DNA from 2 places in the Azospira restricta genome. Region 2 is predicted to be linked to the other one. Evidence: riboswitches for the same ligand, from Rfam matches in the RefSeq annotation. Region 2 holds a riboswitch; the other holds the start of a gene.
What was found. A riboswitch is a leader RNA that binds a small molecule or an ion and turns the genes downstream of it on or off. The one in region 2 is predicted to bind cyclic di-GMP.
Positions count from the first base shown of each region.

Region 1: another riboswitch for cyclic di-GMP. It lies ahead of IWH25_RS17105 (DUF1631 family protein); the one in region 2 lies ahead of IWH25_RS10775 (hypothetical protein).

Region 1 covers NZ_CP064781.1:3,587,969-3,594,841, forward strand. Annotated here, with positions in the region: gene ileS (isoleucine--tRNA ligase) at 1-62, opposite strand, end outside; gene IWH25_RS17085 (bifunctional riboflavin kinase/FAD synthetase) at 77-1,000, opposite strand; gene IWH25_RS17090 (N-acetylmuramoyl-L-alanine amidase) at 1,173-2,459, opposite strand; gene tsaE (tRNA (adenosine(37)-N6)-threonylcarbamoyltransferase complex ATPase subunit type 1 TsaE) at 2,381-2,920, opposite strand; gene queG (tRNA epoxyqueuosine(34) reductase QueG) at 2,915-3,985, shown strand; cyclic di-GMP riboswitch class I at 4,099-4,190, shown strand; gene IWH25_RS17105 (DUF1631 family protein) at 4,396-5,730, shown strand; gene IWH25_RS17110 (DUF1631 family protein) at 5,739-6,873, shown strand, end outside.
Region 2 covers NZ_CP064781.1:2,184,638-2,191,510, reverse strand. Annotated here, with positions in the region: gene IWH25_RS10790 (CBS domain-containing protein) at 1-601, shown strand, start outside; gene IWH25_RS10785 (hypothetical protein) at 754-999, shown strand; gene IWH25_RS10780 (HD-GYP domain-containing protein) at 1,209-2,342, shown strand; cyclic di-GMP riboswitch class I at 2,419-2,516, shown strand; gene IWH25_RS10775 (hypothetical protein) at 2,614-3,102, shown strand; gene IWH25_RS10770 (GAF domain-containing protein) at 3,325-4,701, opposite strand; gene IWH25_RS10765 (hypothetical protein) at 4,698-5,210, opposite strand; gene IWH25_RS10760 (cytochrome C) at 5,297-5,788, opposite strand; gene IWH25_RS10755 (FHA domain-containing protein) at 5,957-6,655, opposite strand; gene IWH25_RS10750 (PP2C family protein-serine/threonine phosphatase) at 6,680-6,873, opposite strand, start outside.

The sequences.
Region 1 (6,873 bases), 1.4 Mb from region 2:
AGGTCGCCGCGCATCGGGAAGGGCGTGTCGGGCAGGTTCAGGGTGTGCTTGTAGTCAGCCATGTTGGTTACTCGAATCAAAGCTTGAAATACTGGCGGGCGGTGTCGACGTCGCGCGCGATCTGCGCCTTCAAGGCGTCGAAGCCGGGGAATTTCATCTCGTCGCGGATCTTGTGCAGGAAGCGGACGGTCAGGTGCGCGCCGTAGATGTCGGCGGCGAAATCGAACAGGTGCACTTCCAGGATGGGCCGCAGCACGGCGTTCGCCGTCGGCCGGTAGCCGAGGTTGGCGACGCCGGGCAGCGGCCTGCCGCCGAGCCCGGTGACCTCGACCGCGAAGACGCCGAGCAGCGGCGGCCGGTCGTGCTTCATGCGGATGTTGGCGGTGGCGTAGCCGAGCTGGCGACCGACCTTGTCGCCATGCACGACGCGACCGTCGATCACGTACGGACGGCCGAGCAGTTCGGCGGCGCGCTCGAGCTCGCCGGTCCACAACGCATCGCGTACCGCCGAGCTGGACACGCGGACGCCGCCCTCGACCACCGAGGCCATCGCCTCGACGCGGAAGCCGAACGATTCGCCGGCCCGCTGCAGCAGCGCGAAGTCGCCGGCGCGCCGGGCGCCGAAGCGGAAGTCGTCGCCGATGATCAGGTGCCGCACGCGCAGCGTCTTCACCAGCACGTCCTCGATGAACTGATCGGCGGAGAGACTGGCGAAAGCCCGGTTGAAGCGGCAGACGAACGCCAGTTCGATGCCGTCCTCGGCGATCAGTTCGAGCTTCTCGCGCAAGGTCGACAGCCGCGTCGGCGCCGACTCCGGTGCGAAGAACTCGCGCGGATGCGGCTCGAAGGTGAGCACCGCCGGCGGCAGGCCGCTCTCGCCGGCGACCGCGCACAGGCGCGCGAGCAGCGCGCGATGACCGAGGTGCACGCCATCGAAGTTGCCGATGGTGAGCACGGTCGCGCTGGGCGCGGGTTGCGAGGTGCCGCGGAAGACGAGCATCAGGAAAGCCGGAGGTCGACGAAAAAGGCTGAATTATAAAGGTTTACGGGCGGCCTTGCGGCGCCGCGAGCGGCGCTCGGTCACCCGCCAAGCGGACGTCCTCACGATACACGTCGTGCATCGCTCGGGCGCACCCGCGGGCACTGCTTTGCGACGTGCTCGCGCACATCATTCAGTCGAGCCTGGCGAGCTTCGACTTGGCGAGCGGCGGATTGAGCTTGAAGTACTTGCGGATGCCGGAGAGCACCGCTTCGGCGAGCCGGTCCTGGTAGACCTCGTCGTTCAGCCGGCGCTCCTCCTCGGGATTCGAGATGAACGCCGTCTCGACCAGGATCGACGGGATGTCCGGCGCCTTCAGCACGGCGAAGCCGGCCTGCTCGACGTGCGGCTTGTGCAGGTCGCCGACGCGGTCGAGCTCGCCGAGCACCGCCTTGCCCAGCTTCAGGCTGTCGTTGATCGTCGCCGTCTGCGACAGGTCGAGCAGCGTGCGGGCCAGCACCGGGTCCTTGGTATTGAAGTTCACGCCGCCGATCAGGTCGGCCGCGTTCTCCTTGTTCGCCAGCCAGCGCGCCGCCGAGCTCGTGGCGCCGTTCTCCGACAGCACGAACACCGACGCGCCGCGCGCATCCGGGCGGATGAAGGCGTCGGCGTGGATCGACACGAAGAGGTCGGACTGCACGCGCCGCGCCTTCTGCACGCGCATCTGCAAGGGCACGAAGAAATCGGAATCGCGCGTCAGCACCGCGCGCATGTTCGGCTCGGCGTCGATCTTCGCCTTCAGCCGCTTCGCCACGGCCAGCGTCACCGCCTTCTCGTGCGTGCCGCGACGGCCGACGGCGCCGGGATCCTCGCCGCCATGGCCGGGATCGAGGGTGATCGTCACCAGCCGGTCCACCACCGGCTTGCCCGGGCGCCGCGGCTCGGCCGCGGCCGGCGGCTGCGCCTCCGGCTTGTCCTCGAGCGGCAGCGGCTGCAGTTCCTTCTTGTCGAGCAGCGCCAGCAGCGGGTCCGGCGCGTTCGCCGGATAGACGTCGAGCACCAGCCGGTGGCCGTATTCGCCGACCGGCGCCAGCACGAAGACCTGCGGCGCCACCTCGGTCTTCAGTTCCATCACCAGGCGCACAACGCCTGGCTTGAAGCGGCCGGCGCGCAGCAGCTTGATGTACGGATCGTCGGCGGCGATCTTGCCGGACAGCCCGTCGAGCACGCCGTTGAATTCGACCCCTTCGAGGTCGACCACCAGCCGCTCCGGATTCTTCACGGTGAAGTGCGAGAACTTCACCGAGGCGTCGGTCTCCAGCGTCACGCGGGTGTAGTCGGCCGCCGGCCAGACGCGCACGGCGACCACGCTCGGGCCGCGCGCCGCCCGCGCCAGCGGCGTTACGAGGAGGACGAGGGAGGCGCCGCCGGCGAAGCGCAGCAGCTGGCGGCGGCGGCCGTCGGGAAGTCGCTCAGACATTGCCGGCCCTCCGGCGAACGGGGCGAGAGCACGGCGCGGCGGCCGTTCCCGGCGAAGGCGAGGGCGACGACGAGGTCCGGCGGCGGCACATAGCCGGCCGCCTTGTCGGGCCATTCGACCAGACAGACCGAATCGCTGCGGAAGTACTCGCCCAGACCTGCATCGACAAACTCTTCCGGATGGTTGAAACGATAAAAATCAAAGTGATACCAGTATAAGCTCGAAATTACGTAAACTTCAACCAGCGTATAGGTCGGGCTCTTCACCGGCCCGGCATGGCCGAGGGCGCGCAGCATCGCGCGCACCAGCGTCGTCTTGCCGGCGCCGAGGTCGCCGTCGAGGTACACCACCATCCCCGGCCGCAGGCGCGGCGCCAGCCGTTCCGCGAACGCGACGCTCGCCGCCTCGTCCGGCAGGGACACGGAAAGATCCGCAGAAATGGTAGGCTCGGGGCTATGCAAGAAAAAGACTCCGCAGTGGACTGGGCCGCACTGGCGGCACGCATCAAGGACTGGGGGCGCGAGCTCGGCTTCGCCGAAGTCGGCATTGCCCGCGCCGACCCGTCGGAGGCCGTCCCCGGCCTCATGCGCTGGCTCGAACAGGGCCGCCACGGGGTCATGGATTATATGGCCAAACACGCGCCGCTGCGTGCCGACCCGGCCGCGCTGCACCCCGGCACGACGACCGTCGTCACCGCCCGCCTGCCCTACTGGCCGGACGCCGCCGACGCCGCGTCGGTGCTCGCCGACGGCGCGCTCGCCTATGTCTCGCGCTACGCGCTCGGCCGCGATTATCACAAGACGATCCGCAGCCGCCTGCAGAAGCTGGCCGACCGTATCCGCGGCGAACTGCCGGAAGGGACCGACTTCAACTACCGCGCCTTCTCCGACTCGGCACCGGTGATGGAGGTCGAGTTCGCCCGCCTGGCCGGCACCGCCTGGCGCGGCAAGCACACGCTGTCGCTGACCCGCGGTGGCTCCTACCATTTCCTCGGCGAGCTCTACACCGACCTGCCGCTGCCGCCGGACGCACCTATTGCCGAGCACTGCGGCAGCTGCCGCGCCTGTCTCGACATCTGCCCGACGCAGGCGATCGTCGCGCCCTACGAGGTCGACGCGCGGCGCTGCATCTCCTACCTGACGATCGAACTCGACGGCGCGATCCCCGAGGCGCTGCGGCCGCTGCTCGGCAACCGCATCTACGGCTGCGACGACTGCCAGCTCGTCTGCCCATGGAACCGCTTCGCGACCGTCGGCGACCCCGACTTCGCCCCCCGCCATGGCCTCGACGCGGCCACGCTCGCCGAGCTCTTCGCCTGGAGCGAGGCCGAATTCGAGCAGCGCCTGCAGGGCAGCCCGATCCGCCGCATCGGCCACGAACGCTGGCTGCGCAACCTCGCCGTCGCCCTCGGCAACGCGCCGGCCACAGCGGCGACCGTCGCCGCGCTCGAAGCCCGCGACGACCACCCCTCGCCGCTGGTGCGCGAGCACGTCGCCTGGGCGCTCGCCCGCCAGCGGGGGAAATAAATCTTGCAATCCGGGAGCCCCGGGCTATAAAGTTCACTGCCTACGTCCCGATAATGGACATAGGCAGACCATGGTCGGTTTGCGCATCGCCTGCAACAGGTGGCGCGCCGATCTCTGAAACAGGGCAAACCCATCGAAAGATGGCGACGCAAAGTCACCGGCCTAAAGCGAACCTGCGGTTCGCTACGGTAGCGGGACCACCAGATAAACGAGGTTGATGTGGGCAACGACTACTCCTCCCGGCATGCACCGCACGATGTTTCGACATCGCGCCGTGGCTCGTCCTCGCCGCCGATGACGCCCGCCCTCCCCTGCGCTTCTCCTCTGGTACGCCACGCCACTGCCGCCGGCGCCCTGTGCACGACCACGCCACGCCCCGCTGCCACGGGCCGGCGCGAGGAGAATCCGTCATGGGTACCCAGGACAGCAAAGGCAAGGTAATCCCCTTCACCCCGCCGCCGGCCGCCGGTCGCGCGCGCAGCGAGACGCCGGACCCGGCGCAGCTGCTCGGCACGATGCGCGACCTGGCGCTGGCCAGGCGCCGCGGCTTCGACACCGTCGAGCACGTGGTGCCGCCCAGGCATGCCGCAGCACCGACGGTGCCCGGCAGCGCGGCAGCACAGCCGTCGGGAGAGCTCGACGCCCCGCGGCTGAGCGCGCTGTTCATCGCTTCGCTCGACGACCTCATCTGCCAGCGTACGGCATCGTCCGTTGCCGGCGACTGGCCGCGGCAGGGCAATCGCCAGCTCGACAAGGTCGCCGCCGACATCGTCGACATGCTCTTCGGCTTCGTTCTCGACGACCCGCAGATTCCGCACGCCGCCAGCGAGTCGCTGCTCGCCGCGCAGCTGCCGATGCTGCAGATGGCGATGCGCGAGCCTGCCTTCTTCGCCGACTGGCAGCATCCGGCGCGGCAGCTCCTCAACGACATCGCCCCGCTGTTCAAGGAACACGGCGAACGCGGCGGCGACGCGACGGTATTCGCGACCTTCTTCGCCAGCGGCATGGCACGCGTACTCGACGAACTGGCCCCCAACGGCACAGCCTTCGCGATCCTGCACCATTCGCTGCGCGAATTCGTCCGCGACACCGGCAGCCGCACGCCCGATGCCGACGCCTGGCAGCGTGCCGAAGCCGCGGCCCGCAACTTCCTCGAGCGCCCGCTGCCGCCGCTGGTCCGCGATTTCGTCGCCGACCACTGGATCGACGTCCTCGAACGCACCGCCGAACATCACGCCGAGAACTCGCCGCAGTGGCTGGACGCACTCGCGGTCGTCGACGACCTGGCATGGAGCCTGACGGCGAAGACCGGCGAGGACGAGCGCTTCCGCCTGATCGCGCTGATCCCGGCGCTGCTTGCGCGCCTGAACCGCGGCCTCGACCTGATCGACGTCGGGCGCGAGGACCGGCGTCCCTTCTTCGACGCGCTGATCGACATCCACTCGCGCGTGCTGCGCATCGAGACGGCACCGGCGAAGACGCCGCCGCGTGCGGAAAGCGCCGACGAACAGGTCGCCCGCCTGCGACGCGGCGACTGGGTCGAGCTTCGTCACGACGACGGCGGCGTCACGCGCGAACGCCTGACCTGGATCAGCCCGCAGCGCGGCATTCTGGTCTTCTCCAACCACCATGGGCAGGGCGCCATCCAGATCGCGCCGGAAGACCTGGTCGACCGGGTGAAGACTGGCCGGGCGACGCTCATCTTCGACCAGCCAACGGACGCATCGGACAAGAACAGCGCCTAGGGGGAGGCATGAGCACTTCATCCGCGACCAAGATCGTTTCGATCAACGCCGGCGGGCGCGAGCGCAGCCCCGGGCCGCGCCTCGTCGCCGAATGCGGCGAGCAGCTCGGCGATGGCCTGTGCAACTGGCTCGCCGGAATCCGGACGGAGATCGTCGAAGAGTTGTTCGTCCTCGCCGACGGCACCCGCGACCGCCACCTGCAAACCCGCTACCTCGACCTGCGCCACGACCTCGAACGCGACTGGACGCGCTTCATCGAGGCGTTTCGCCACGCCCTCGCCGAGCAGGACGGCAACGCGGCCGGCGGCGCGGCCGGCGCGCTCGAGGTGCCGGACTTCGACGGCTTGCAACTGATCGAGGACGACGAGTTGGCGGAACGCATCGTGCTGCGCGAATTCGCCGCACAGCTGACAGAAACCTGCGATGCCGAACTGTACCCGCTCGAGCGGAGGATAGCCGCCCTGCTCGGGCACGACGAGCCGCGCGACGGCGACAATCCGCTCGCGCCGCAGCCGATCTGCCAGGCGCTGCTCGACGCCGGCGCCGCGCTCGGACTCGATGCCAGGGACCGCCTGCTGCTCGCCCGCCGCGTCGAGCGCCACCTGCACCAGGCACTGCCCGGCATCTATCGCGGCATCAACGACTACCTCGCCGAGCGCAACATCCTCCCCGACCTGAAGCGCAGCTATCGGCGCCGCCCGCCGGCAACGGCGGCAAAGTCAGCGGCGGCCGAACTGCCCGAGGGCGCCGGCGACATCCTCGGCGCGCTGCAACGGCTGGCCGCCGTCCGCGGCGGGCCCGGCCTGCTGCGCGCACTGCCGGTCGCCGACGCGGCGGCGCTGCCTGCTAGCAGCGTCGCCGCCAGCCCGGCGAGCATCAGCCACGCCTTTCTCGCCTCGCTCAACGAGGCGCAGCACGTCGATTGGCAGCCGACCGCCGGCATCGCGATGAATCAGGTCCGCGCGCTCCGCGATTCGGCGGCGGCGCAACAGGTCAGTCCGCTGGAGTCGGTGACGATCGACATCGTCGCCATGCTCTTCGACTTCATCTTCAACGACGCCGACCTGCCGGACACGGTGAAGATGCTCGTCGGCCAGCTGCAGATCCCGGTGCTCAAGGTGGCGATGCTGGACCATAGCTTCT
Region 2 (6,873 bases):
GATCTTCTCGGGGCGGCTGGAGCAGCTGCCGGACGTGCGCCAGGTCGGGCGGCGGCGGGCGGTCGATGCGATCGGCACCGCCGGCGCCGAACTCGGCGACGCCGCGGCGCGGGTGCTGCCGGAAAGCCGGCGGGCGGCCTCCGCCGCCTATCGCCGCATGCTGCACATCGACGAAGAGCGCGGGCCGCTGGTGCATGCGCGACAGATCATGCGGCCGCAGGTGCTCGCCCTCGCCGCCGCCGACGAGGTCGCCCGCGCCTGGCGCCTGCTGGTCGAGCGCCGCATCCGGCAGGCGCCGGTGCTCGGCCGCGATGGCGGCCTGGTCGGCATCGTCAGCGAGCACGACCTGCTCGTCGCGCTCGACCCCGAGCGCGGCACGGCCGGCGCGGTCATGGCGCAGCGCGTCGCCGACGTGATGACCTCGCCGGTGGTCGCCGCCGACCCGCTCACCGACATCCGCTACATCGCCCGGGTGATGCTCGAACGCGGCGTCGACGGCGTGCCGATCGTCGACGAGCGGCAGGCGCTGGTCGGCTTCGTTTCCCGTGGCGACCTGCTGCGCGCGGTGGTCGCCGACCCGCCGCTGTCGCTCTGGCGATAGCGCGGCACCCGGCACAGCGCCCGACGGAACGGGGGGGCGCCCCCGACATCGCACCCGCAACCTGGCGTGCATCTTGCATCGCTTTGCCCATCACCATTCAGCTTTCTTCCGGCGTTGCCGTTAACGAAGGTGAAAGCTGCAAGGAGGCGCGCATGCGACATCAATGCACCCCCGACACCGACCTCGATGAACTGGTCGGCCACGACGAGGCGGATGGCTTCCACCCCGGACCGTTGAGCCTGGCGATGAAGTCCGGCGAAGAACTCGAACTGCTCGCCAGCGGCACACTGTCCCCGCTGCTCCTGCTCAAGCTTGCAGCACTGACGCAAGGGATGTTCCTGGTCGAGACCGGCGAGGCGATCTCGCCGCTGCCCTGCTTCCGGCTGGTCCTGCACTGAGCACGGCAAAACATGCCGCCACCCGGGCGCCGGGCAAGTCGTTGAAATGCTTTGATTTTCGGCGACACGGAAGTAGCATGAAACAAACGGGAGTGGCAATCGGCGGGTGATTGCGGAATTCCCGACGCGACGTCGCCCTTTCCGCACGCCGCCGACGACATGTTTTGCCGAGCGGGCAGCCACCCGCTCCCCCGGGGAGGCAAGGCATCATGAAACAGCGCATCACGCTGCAGGATCTGAAGGTCGGCCAGCCGCTGCCATGGGACGCCTACGGCGCCGACGGCGTGCTGCTCTTGCGCAAGGGGCAGTCGGTACAGAGCCAGATGGCGCTCGAGCGCCTGATCGACGAAGGCCTCTTCCTGCAGCGCGACGACTCGTCCGCGCGGCCGCTCGACCCGGCTGCCGCCGCCGAGAAGCCGACCGCGATGCAGCATCTGGTCGACGCCCGCCGCAGCCTCGGCCACATCTGCGCGCACAGCCCCGAGCAGACGCTCGACTTCGCCGGCCGCATGACGAAGCTGATCGACTCGGTGCAGGCCGCCTGCGACCTGCACCCGGCGCTGGCGATGTCGTCGATCCTGCTGATGCACGACACCGGCTACACGGTGAAGCACGCGATCGACACCGCCATCCTCGCCTGCCTGCTCGGCCGCGAGCTGGCGCTCGACGCAGCGGCGCAGCGGGCGACGATCGGCGCCGCGCTGACGATGAACATCGGCATGTTCGAGGTGCAGGACAAGGTCGACGCGATCACCGGCGCGCTCAACGACAAGCTGCTGGCGATGATCCGCCAGCACCCGGCGCACGGCGCCGAACGGCTGAAGCGGCTCGGCGTCGCCGACGCCGCCTGGCTCGCCTGCGTCCGTCAGCACCACGAGAACAGCGACGGCTCAGGCTACCCCGACGGCCTCGCCGGCGACGCGATCGCGATCGGCGCACGCATCATCGGCATCGCCGACCGCTACGGCGCGATGGTCTCCAGCCGCGCCTACCACGGCCCGCACAAGCCGAACCAGGCGCTGCGCGACCTCTACCTGAAGCAGGGGCAGCAGATCGACGTCACCGTCGCCGCAACGCTGATCCGCATCGTCGGCATCTACCCGGTGGGCACGCTGGTGCGGCTGAAGACCGCCGAAATCGGCGTCGTCACCGGCCCCGGCGAAAGCCCGGACACGCCGGCGGTGCACGCGGTGATCGCCAAGAGCGGGCTGTTCCTCGAGGTCGCCTCGTACCGCAAGACGCACCTGCCCGATTCCGCGATCGACGAAGTGATCACCTTCGACAAGCTGACAACGCCGGTGCGCATGGCCCACGTCTGGGGCAAGGACGCCAGGTTCCGGTGATCCCCGTTTCGCCCGCCGCAGGTTTTCACTTTCTGCTTGCCAGCGAAAATTCTTTGATCTAGATTAACCATTGCCTGCACGACAAAGGCAAACCCGTCGAAAGGCGGGGGCGCAAAGCTACCGGGCTGACGGAATCGACCAGCAACCGATTCGCAAGCCAGCGGGGCCACCGAAACATGGTAGAGAAGGCACTTGATCCTCTCTCCGCAGTTGTCCGGGCAAAACGCCAGGGAGTTTCTGGCGACAACGACAACAAGAGTGGAGAGACAACATGGTCAAGCGCCTTTTCTTTTGCCTGGCATTCCTCGGCTGCTCCCTCCTCGCCACCGCCCCGGCGCGCGCCGCCGACCCCGCTGCCGACCGCCAGAACCTGCACTGGCGCTGCTGGTACGACCAACAGGTGCATATCCACTGCCTGCTCGACTCCGACCCGGCGCCGACCGCCGCCGGCAAGACGACCGCCCAGCTGCCGCGGATCGTCCAGGAGCTGCGCAGCAAGCCCTCGTCGTTCAAGGCGGTGCTGATCCGCATCCCGATGTACACCGACCCCTACGACGTCCACTTCCCGCGCCTGCTCGCCGAAGCCACGATGTGCGGCGGCCGCGCCGACTGCTCGGTGCAATACACGCAGCAGGTGCCGGAACACGGGGAGATCGCGCAGATCCTGCTGCGCCACCTCGACTGGCCGCAGCCGGGCGACACCCGGATCGCCGGCGCGCCGCCCGCCACGCAACTGGCAGCGGCCGGGCGCGCCTACTGAGCCCCCTCCCCCCACACCCCGCCCCTGCGCGGCGGGAGCGATCACGCCACTACCCTCGGGCTCGCCGCGCCGCCGCAGCGGCCGCCGGACGCCGGCGGCGATGTCGTCGGCACCGACCGGATGCGCTGTACTGCAGCCACTCGCGCGGCGTGCGGCGGCGGCTTGACGAAGAATCTGGAAACGCGGAAGGAAATTTAAGGAAGGCCGCGCCGGCAGGCGGCGTCAGCTGCCGTCGCCGGCGATCTCGACCAGCGACAGCGGCCGCTCGACATGCAGCCGGAAGCGGCCGCGGCCGGTCTTCTCGATGCGCAGCGGCGCGGCGCGCTCGACCAGCCGCCGCGCGAGCAGGATCAGCCGGGCTTCCAGGTTGTCGCTGATGTCCGGCAGGCGGATGCGCGGGTCGAGGCGCAGTTCGCGGTTGCTGAAATGCTGCTGTCCCTTCCCGTCGTAGTCGCGCACCAGCGCCCAGAAGATCGAGCCGGCAACGCCCTTGATCAGGTAGTCGCCATCGAGGAAAACGCTGTCGTTCTCGGCATAGTGGCGGACGCGCAGCGGCGCACCCGCCACCGGCACGGCCGGCACCGCGGCTTCGCCCACGGGGGGCTGGTCGCCGCCCTCGGCACACTCCGCGCCCTCCTGCCCCTGCTGCAGCAGGCGGATGGCGACGCCGAGCTGGCCGGCGAGCGCCACCAGCGCATCCTCGTCGTCGTAGCTGAAACGCAGGTCCTGCGGACTCTCGACGTAGAGCACGCCGGTCAGGCGCTGGCAGGCCTTGATCGGCACCGCCAGCTGGCTGCGCGACTCGGGCAGGCCGGGCAGCGGAATCTCGGTCTCGACCGCCCCCGCCAGCCCGCGCCGCGTGAGGCTCTCCCGGATGGCCCGCCCGTAGCTGTACTCGGCGGTGAAGTGGCCGATGCGGATCGGCGTCCGCTCGCGCGCAGCGACGCCGATCACGCCGTCGCCGACGGCGATCTCGGAGCCGACGCCGGACTCGGCGTAGCCGCGGCTGGCGACGGTGTACAGGCGCTCGCCGGCTTCGTCGAGCAGCAGCACCATCGCGTGGCGGATGTCGAAGAATTGCTCCAGGCAGACGAGGAACTCGGCCAGCATGCTGTCCAGGTCGCCGCAGCCGCACAGGCGTTCGGCGCTGGCGCGCAGCGCCGCCAGCAAGTTGCAGGGCGGCGGCGGCGCCGGCAGCGTGTACCCCGGCACCTGCTCGATATCGAGCACACGATAGACGTCGGCGCCGAGCAGCCGGAAGACGCCGCTCATGCCGGTATGCGAGGCGATGCCGGCGAGCCGCACCTTCATGTTCTCGAACAGCGGTCCCGCCTCCTCGGTGCGCAGGTAGCGCAGCGACAGCCGGCAGTGGGCGCCGGTCAGCGGGTTGATCAACGACACCCGCGCATAGGGAAAGGCCAGGATGTTGCGGCGCGTGGTGTTGAAAAACTGGTAGGAAAGCGCGACATGCTCACTGTCGACATACTTCGCCTGCGACAGATAGGCGATGTTCGGCGTGCCGTCGGCGGCGCGGGTGGCGATGTTGCCGGGAATGACGCCTTCCAGACACTCGCGGATCGCGTCGAGCTTGATCCTCATGCGCGCACCAGCGGCTCGCCGGCACCCGGCCCCGGCGTCTGCGAGAAGGCGGCGAGCGGCGTGAACTCGACCGCGACGAGGTCGCCGGGGTCGTGCGCGAGCACGGCGCGCAGCACCTCGCCCGGATAGCCGAGCCGCGTCAGGCCGTCGGTAAATATCTTCACGTAGGCCGCGGCCAGCGCCGCGTCGCCGGCCGCCGGCGGCACGATACGCGCGTCGTCGCCCTTCAACTGCAGCGTGCGGTGCGTGCTCGGCTGGCTGAAGACGACGGCGATCGCTCCGCTGCGGCGGATGTCGTCGAGCAGCGCCGCCGCCGGCGTGCTGGCGAAGAGCAGCGCGACGCTGCGGGCGTCGGCGGCAACCCGGCAGCCGGTCGCGCGCGCCATGCTCGGCACGGTGCCCGGCCGGGCGCCGGCGGCGTTGATCGAAATTCCGCTGGTGATGAATTCGGCGGCGGCGGAGTCGAGGAGGGCGGGAACCGGACGTGGAGCGGAAGCGGGATCGGCCATGATGCGGAAATGATAGCCAGCTTTCGCCGCCCTGCCACCCCTTGCGCATCGCGAAAATGCCGCACCGCCCCACCCGCCGCCGGCGTTCAGTTGGGCGGTGCCGGGAACATCACCACCGGCCCCGCCGGCGAGCCGTCCGGCGGCACGTAGGCCGGCACGTCGCCGCCGCCGGGGCCGAGCGAGCGCACGTAGCGATAGACCGCGCGCAAGTCGGCGTCCGACATGTTGCGCAGCGACACGGAGGGCATCGGCGGCCGGAAATTGGCGTTGTGCGCGAGCGCCAGCCATTCGCTCTCGGAGAGCCGCGCCATCGTCCGCCGCAGGTTCGGCGGATAGGTCGTCCCCCACGGCCCGCGCCAGCCGAGCTGGTCGCCGATCAGCCACTCCTTCTCCGGTACCTTGCCATCGGTCATCGCGTAGCCGGGGGTATGGCAATCGTTGCAGCCGGCGATCTTGATCACGTAGCGGCCGCGCTCGACCAGCTTCCGGTCGGCGGCGGCGTCGGCCTGCGCGGCCGGCGGCACGGCCACCATGCCGGCAACGGCAAGGGCGGCGAGGATTCGGGGGTATCGGGTCATGACTGTCTCCGGTTGAGGTTCGCTGTGTAGTCCGGAGCGGCTGCGTGACCACGTGGCCACGCACGTCTCCGGATGCGAGACAGTTTGATCTGCGGCGGCGGTGATGATTCCTAATATCTTCGCTCAGGCGATCCTAAGAATTCGCTAAACGCCGCCGGCGCGCGCGCCTCAGGCCGGCGCAGCGGGGTTCAGCGTGAACTCGAGGAGCTGACCGGCGACCTCGATTTCGTCGCCGTCGCGGAGCGGATGCGGGAATGCGTCGACGCTGCGGCCGCCGACGCGCACCGTCGCCGCGCCCTCGACGACCGACAGGAAGAAGCCCTGCGGCCGGCGCGTGAACACCACCACCTGTTGGCCGGGGCGGCCGAAGGTGGCGACGACGCGGTCGAGCGGCACGCGCTGGCCGGCGCCGGGGCCGGTCAGGCGGCGCACGCTGGCGCTCGGGAAACGCACGCGGGCCTGCCGCCGCGCCGGGATCGGCTGGCTGGCGGCGAGCGGATCGTGCGCCGCGGCCGCCTTCACTTCGCCCGGCAGCGCGCTGATCAGCATCGTGCGGTCGAGTTCGACCTCGGCCGCGAGGCGGGTGTTCAGGTAGCGCAGCTGGTAGGCGCCGCAGTCGACGACGTCGCGGTGCTGCAGGATGCGGCGTTCGACGCGGCTGCCGTTCACGAAGGTGCCATTGCTGCCGCCGAGGTCCTCGATGATGTGGTCCTCGCCGACGGCGACGATGCGCGCGTGCCGGCGGCTGACCGTCGGGTGGTCGATGTGCACGGTGTTCGCCGGGTCGCGGCCGATGCCGACCGGCGCCTCGTCGATGAAGTACTGGTGCAGGATGCTGCCGCCGGAACTGAGTACGAGCTTGGCCACGAGGCTCTCCCGATCGCCGCGCCGCTAGCGGAACCAGCCGACCAGCCGGCCGAGCAGGCCGCCGGTGGGCGCCGCGGCCGCGCGCGGCGCGACGACGCGGACCAGCGCGACCGATACGTTATCGAAACCGCCGCAGTCGTTGGCGAGCTGCACCAGGTGTGTCGCCGCCAGCGGCAGGTTGGCCTGCAGCTCGCGCAGGATGAGCGCGATGTCGTCCT